2 regions of the Pseudomonas anguilliseptica genome follow, and region 2 is predicted to be linked to the other one. Evidence: riboswitches for the same ligand, from Rfam matches in the RefSeq annotation. Region 2 holds a riboswitch; the other holds the start of a gene.
What was found. A riboswitch is a leader RNA that binds a small molecule or an ion and turns the genes downstream of it on or off. The one in region 2 is predicted to bind cobalamin.
Positions count from the first base shown of each region.

Region 1: linked by a shared signal. The riboswitch ahead of cobO (cob(I)yrinic acid a,c-diamide adenosyltransferase) and the one ahead of BLW24_RS07330 (TonB-dependent receptor) in region 2 are both predicted to bind cobalamin.

Region 1 covers NZ_FNSC01000001.1:4,525,639-4,529,044, forward strand. Annotated here, with positions in the region: gene bluB (5,6-dimethylbenzimidazole synthase) at 1-56, opposite strand, end outside; gene BLW24_RS22040 (cobyrinic acid a,c-diamide synthase CobB) at 53-1,360, opposite strand; gene cobO (cob(I)yrinic acid a,c-diamide adenosyltransferase) at 1,357-1,968, opposite strand; cobalamin riboswitch at 2,079-2,320, opposite strand; gene BLW24_RS22050 (MliC family protein) at 2,388-2,954, opposite strand; gene BLW24_RS22055 (IS5 family transposase) at 3,117-3,406, opposite strand, start outside.
Region 2 covers NZ_FNSC01000001.1:1,496,801-1,500,206, reverse strand. Annotated here, with positions in the region: gene BLW24_RS07340 (IS5 family transposase) at 1-115, opposite strand, end outside; gene BLW24_RS07335 ((2Fe-2S) ferredoxin domain-containing protein) at 211-927, shown strand; cobalamin riboswitch at 1,088-1,292, shown strand; gene BLW24_RS07330 (TonB-dependent receptor) at 1,594-3,406, shown strand, end outside.

The DNA.
Region 1 (3,406 bases), 3.0 Mb from region 2:
GCAATGGCGCGATACACCGCCGCGCGTTCTTGCGGGCTAAAAGCCTGCTCGCTCATGCCGGCGCTCCGGGGCAAAACAGCGCCGCGGCGGCAACCGGATCGGATGGCAGATAGAAGTGGATATAGGAGGCGGTCATCCGCCCCTGGCGATAGACCGCCTCACTGGTGCGCTTGTAATTCGGGCATTCGCCGCGGGTCAGCGGTTGCAGGCCGCTGCTGAGCGCCGAGTAGTGGAAACTGTGGCCGCGCAGCAGCCCTTCCGGCAATTCGGCCTGCTGCAAGGCCATGGCGGTCATGCGCGGTTGCAGGGTGGCTTCGCCGCTTAGCAAGCCAAGCATTTGCCCACTGACGCCCTGTTTATCGGTCAGTTTGTCGAGCAGATAGAGCATCCCGCCGCACTCGGCATGGATCGGTTTTCCGGCAGCATGGTGCGCGCGAATCGATTCGGCCATGGGCTGGTTGGTTTCAAGTGCGGCCAGGTGCAGCTCCGGGTAGCCGCCAGGCAGATAGAGGCTGTCGATATCGGGCAGTTGCTGATCGCTGAGCGGCGAAAAGAACGCCAATTCAGCACCCAGTTCGCCCAGCAAATCGAGGTTGGCCTGATAGAGAAAGGCAAAGGCGCTGTCGCGCGCCACGCCGATCCGCACGCCCTTAAGCAACGGCGCGGGCCTTACCTGCTCAGGCGCGGCGAAGCTGACCGGCGGCGGCAGGCTGGTATCGGCACTGGCGGCCAAGGCATCGGCGGCGGCGTCCAGGCGCGCATCCAGGTCGGCCAGCTCCCCCGCCTGCACCAGACCCAGATGGCGGCTTGGCAAACCAACTTCGGCGCTGCGCGGCAGCGCGCCGTACCAGCGGATCGAGGCTGGCAGAGCATCACGCAGAATCTCGCCATGCCGCGCACTGCCAACCCGATTACCGAGCACCCCGGAGAACGGCAAATCGGGCTGGAACGTTGCCAGGCCATGGGCCATGGCGCCGAAGGTCTGCGCCATGGCCGAACCGTCGATTACCGCCAGCACCGGCACGCCAAAGTGCCGGGCCAGGTCGGCCGCAGAGGGCGTGCCATCGAACAGCCCCATCACCCCTTCGATCAGAATCAGATCGGCCTCACCTGCCGCCTCCCAGAGCAGACGACGACTCTCGGCTTCGCCGACCATCCACAGGTCAAGCTGATACACCGGCGCACCGCTGGCGCGGGCGAGAATCATCGGGTCGAGAAAGTCCGGGCCGCACTTGAACACCCGCACGCGCTTGCCTTGGCGTGCATGCAAACGCGCCAAGGCAGCGGTTACCGTGGTTTTACCCTGGCCGGAAGCGGGAGCTGCGATCAATAAGGCGGGGCAAGAGCGGGCGCTGCTCAAAACTCCACTCCCTTTTGTGCTTTAACCCCGGCTTTGAACGCATGCTTGACCAGGCTCATTTCGGTGACGGTATCCGCTGCCTCGACCATCCCAGGCAGCGCGCCACGACCGGTCACCACCACATGCTGCAGCAGCGGACGCGCTTCAATATCGGCGAGCACCGCGTCGAGTTCCAGGTAGCCATATTTCAGCGCGATATTCAGCTCATCGAGCACCACCAGACCGATGGCCGGGTCATTCAGCAGCTGCGCCGCCACCGCCCAGGCCTCATGGGCCTTATCGATATCGCGCTGACGATCCTGAGTCTCCCAGGTAAAGCCCTCACCCATTACGTGATAACTGACTTCATCGGGAAAACGGCGGAAGAAGCTTTCCTCGCCGGTGCTGGCCGCGCCCTTGATAAATTGCACCACGCCGACCTTGAGGCCATGGCCCAAGGCACGCGCGACCATGCCGAAAGCGCTGCTGCTCTTGCCCTTGCCATTGCCGCTGTGCACCAGCAGCAGGCCGTATTCGTCCTGGGCCTGGGCAATCTTTTCATCGATCAGGGCTTTCTTGCGGGCCATGCGCGCCTTGTGCCGGGCGTCACGCTCAATCGATTCAGTCATCGCACTGCTCCACCGCCACAGGGCGATCTGGCTGGAAAAAGCATGCGAGGACAGGGAAAGCGCGGGGCCACGCACAGCGCAAACCACACGCCAGCCATCGCCCTCCGCGATGCCGTGGACTGCAACAGGCCGGTCTCCGGGCTTGTGAGCGAACCTTGAGGTTCTCAGAACCTAGCAGGCTCTATGCCGCGCCTTCCCATGCTTGAGCACAGTGGCACTTGCGGCGTTTGACTCACTTACCGTTGCGGGGGCAGCGTCGGAATAGCGGGCGTTCACACGCACAGCGCACCGACTTCCCAGTTTCACCCCACACACGCACAGCGTTCGGGGCACCTGTTACAAGGCGCGAAGGGTAGAGAGTTCGCGATTAAGCGTCAAACGAATGCGCCATTTAGCGCAGACGGCTTAAGCCACCAGGGTTACTTGGCCTGACACTTCATCTCGGGCGAGCCATAGCCCCACACCACGGTCGCCTCACTCTGGTGCTCCCAGAATGATTCATTGCGCCCCTGATATTTACTGCCGCTGGCTGCAGGCTGCTGATACATCAACGACACGCTGTCAGCAAACTCGGCCAGCAGGGTCCCAGGCTCGGTGGGGTAGTAGGTGACGATGACTTCCTTGGCTGGCAGGCCATCGCATTGAAAATGCACCGGACCGGTCCCTTTCAGTAACGCGTAGCGCGCCTGCAGTTCGGCAATCCGCAGGCGATAGCTCTCGGCTACGCACTGCTCACGGTCAGCGGCCTTCCAGCAGTCATTGCGGCCTTTTATCCAACCTCGCTGCTCAGCCTTGAGTACGGGAGGATGCTGGTTTGCGGCCTTGGCCGAAGCCTGCTGATAAATATCCGACATTTTCTGATCAAGTTCGGCCAGAGCAGGCGTCTGACAAATCAGCGCCTCGATACTGCCAGCCTCTACCTTGGTGCAGCTGAACGATGGCTCAGCCGCCTGCAGGGTCGCTAACGGCAGGCCGAGCAGAGCCAAAAGGGCAAAACGCTTAGGGATGGTCTGAAGTAGCCATGTATTTCTGGCTGACTTCAGCCCCGCCGATTTTGAAAGCGGCAAATCGATCAAAAACGATCAGATTACCCATTCATTTCTGTGTTTTTAGCCGCCGCGAGTAGCTCGCGGCAGCCATTTCCCGCATTACAGGCGCACCTCTCCTGCATTGGTCAGTAAATGTCGGCGTGCCATCCACAGGTTCGACAGCGCGAACAGCGTCACCAGTTGCGCCGTGTTCTTGGCCAAGCCACGGAAGCGTGTCTTTACATAACTGAACTGACGCTTGAGCACCCGGAACGGGTGCTCAACCTTGGCGCGCACCTGGGCCTTGGCCTTCTCGATCTTGCGTTTGGCTTTGTACAGCGGGCTGCTCTTACCCAGCTTCTTATAGGTGCTGCGGCGGGCAGCAACCTGCCAGATCACCTCGCGCCCAT
Region 2 (3,406 bases):
AAGCGATCAACCCTTTCCATGGCACTACCCGATCCATCTCGATCAGGAACAATTCTTTGCGGGTCTGCTTGCGCTTGCCGGCGTACTCGGCGTCGGCGAAGGTCATCTGCTTCATCGGAAAACTCGGCGGGTGGAGTGCGGATATTTTGCCAAAATCAGGAAGTCTTTTTCAGACCATCCCTAGACTGCCGCCCCGCTTTGGAGGCCGCCATGACCACGTCCGTTTCCCCCTACGCCCGCATTCTGTTTGTCGGCCCTGAGCTTGCCGAGGGCTCGTTTACCGAGCTGCTGCGCCGCCGTCTGGCTGAGCTGCGCGGGGAAGCGGCGCTGGCCGATATAGTCGACACCAGTGAAAGCTATGCGCCGCTCTGGCAGCGCGTGGCCGAGGGCGAGCGGCCGCTGCTGGTGATCGATCTGGAGCCTGCGAGCAGCAGCCCGCACCTCGATTGGCTGCGCAGTGAACTAAGCCGGCAGGCCAATCCTGAGCAGCTGTTTGTCGTCAGTGCCATCGGCCAGGCCGACGGCTTGCCGGTGGAGGTCGCCTGCGCACTGATCGAACGCCCCGAGCTGCACCTGCCCTGTGTCGGTGTGGCCGCCGTGCCGGGGCATCACGCCTGGTCGCAGATTCCGCCTCACGCCCAGCGCCTGCTGCTGTGCAACGGCCCGCGCTGCACCCGGCGCGGTGCGTTGGACCTGTGGAAAACTCTGCGTCAGCGCCTCAAGGCCGCCGGCAAACTGGAGTGCGAGGGCGGGGTGCATATCACCCGTACACAGTGCCAGTTCCCCTGTGATCTGGGCCCGACCGCTAGCCTCTACCCGGCCGGCGAGTGGTTCCGCGTGCGCGATGAAGCCGAGCTGATCCGCCTGGTCGATGAGCGTCTGGTGGCCGGCCGCGCCGTGCCTGAGCTGCGGATTGATAAGGGCTGAGTGTGGGAGGGGCTTTAGCCGCGACTACAGCCGCTCGATCACTTATCAGAAGTCGCCGCTAAAGCGGAATGCCGCCCAGCGCCTCCCACAGATGTAACCCTCGCCCTTGAGCGGCTGGCCTTGTCGAGCTGATGCCTTGACTTGTGCCGGCGCGGATGGTCATATCCGCGCCGTTTCAGGTGTCTCACGCCGCCGTGCGTGAGGTTAAACGGGAAGTCGGTGCGCCCTTTGGGCCAGTCCGACGCTGCCCCCGCAACGGTAAGCGAGCGACGTCATCACGATGCCACTGTGCAGTTTCTGCATGGGAAGGCGATGACGTCATGACCCTCGTAAGCCCGGAGACCGGCCTGATTCTTAGAACCTGTTTACGATCTGCTGCGCGTCGGCCATCCGGCGTTAGAAATGACCTCGGGCTGCTCATTTACAACCAGTAAACTCCGCGCCCTTGGTCATTTCTGCCTTGTCTGGCTCTAGCTCGCGAGATCGTAAACAGGTTCTTAGGGTTATCTAGCCGCTGCGTTTAGCACGCAGCGGCAACTCCCAACTGTTTGGCAACCCGCGGTGGGCGGGCGTTGACGCCGATCGTGGGTGCCTGTGCGCCCGTGTTTTGCTGTTGCGCGTTTCCATCGGGATTGCCGTGCCTATCCCTTTTGCGATGGAAGCATCATGGCGCGCTATCCCCTGTCTCAACTCTCTGTTTCCCTTGCCCTGTGCCTGGTCGGTACGGCTGTGGCGGGCGAGTCCCCGGTCAATCTGCCGGCCACGACCGTGCAGGTCAAGGTTGCTGCGGAGGGCGAAAGCGATCTGCATACGCCCACCAGCAGCGGTTCGCGCCTGGGCCTGACGGCTCTGCAAACCCCGGCCAGCACCAGCAGCCTGAGCGGCGCGCAGGTGCGCGGGCGCAACAACCTCAGCGTACAGGACGCGGTCACCCGCACCCCTGGCATCAGCAGCATCGGCAGCCCCGGCAATGGCGGCACCGCACTGTCGGCGCGCGGCTTTACCGGGCACAGCGCGACCATGCAGCTGTACGACGGCACCCGCCAGTATGTCGGGGCCGGCACCGTGACCTTCCCGGTCGACACCTGGTCGGTGGAGCGCGTTGACGTGCTGCGCGGCCCTGCCTCGGTGCTCTACGGTGAAGGCGCGACCGGCGCGGTGATCAACGTGGTGCCGAAAAAGCCGTTTAGCGGCGCCATCAGCAACCAGCTGCGTATCGGCTACGGCAGCGACGACCGTCGCCAGGCCGCGCTGGACAGCGGTGGCTCGCTCAGCGATGCGTTGAGCTACCGCCTCAACCTCAATCAGCAGGCCAGCAATGGCTGGGTCGATGACGGCGAGTCGCAGAGCCAGGCGCTCAGCGCCGCCCTGCGCTGGGATGCCAGCGATGCGCTGAGTTTTACCCTGTCCCATGATCAGGGCGATCAGGACCCGCAGCGCTACCTGGGCACGCCGCTGGTCGCGGGCAAGTATCGCGAGAGCCTGCGCGAGCGCAATTACAACGTCGATAACGCCGAGGTTCGCTACAACGATCAGATCACCCGACTGGTCAGCGACTGGCGGATCAATGACGCCCTGACCGCCAGTAACCAGCTCTACTACATCAAGACCCAGCGCTACTGGCGCAATGCCGAGTCCTACCGCTGGCAGCCGGGCGATCAGGTCAAGCGCAGCGACTTCTACGAGATCAAGCACACCCAGGAGCAGGTCGGCGATCGCCAGACCTTCACCCTGGAACACGCCCTGTTCGGCCTGGATAGTCGCACCGTGGTGGGCGTGGATTACAACCGCATCCACTTCGCCCGTCAGCACGATTTTTCCAGCAGCTTCACTGACACGGTGCCGCTTGCCGGCAGCGGTGGCGGCCAGTATCAGAGCACCGATCCGCTGGGTTATGGCCCGCGCGAGCGCAACCTGGCGCGGCAGTTCTCGCTGTTCGCAGAGAACCGCACCCAGCTGACCGACCGCCTGTCGCTGGTCAGCGGTGTGCGCCGCGATCAGGTGCATATCCAGCGCGACAACCTGCTGGCCGACAGCAGTGCCGACCGCAGCCTGACGGGCGATAACTGGCGCGCCGGGTTGGTCTTCGAGGTTACGCCAGAGCTGTCGCTGTACGGCCAGTACGCCACCAGCACCGAGGGCGTGAGCAACCTGCTGACGCTCAATCCGACGCAGCAGCAGTTCGACCTGAGCGAGGCCAAGCAGACCGAGATCGGCCTCAAGCAGGCGTTCTGGAATGGCCAGGGCGAATGGACGCTGGCCGCTTACCATATCGTCAAGGAGAAGCTGCTCAGCCGTGCCACCCCGACCGCGCCGACCGAGCAGATCGGCCAGCAGTCATCCGACGGTCTGGAAGCTACTCTGGAACTGGCGCTGGGGCAGGGTTGGCAGGTGTCGGCCAACGCCGCGTTGGTGCGTGCCGAGTACGACGACTTCCGCGAGGCCGGTGGTGACCGCAGCGGCAATCGGCCGACCAACG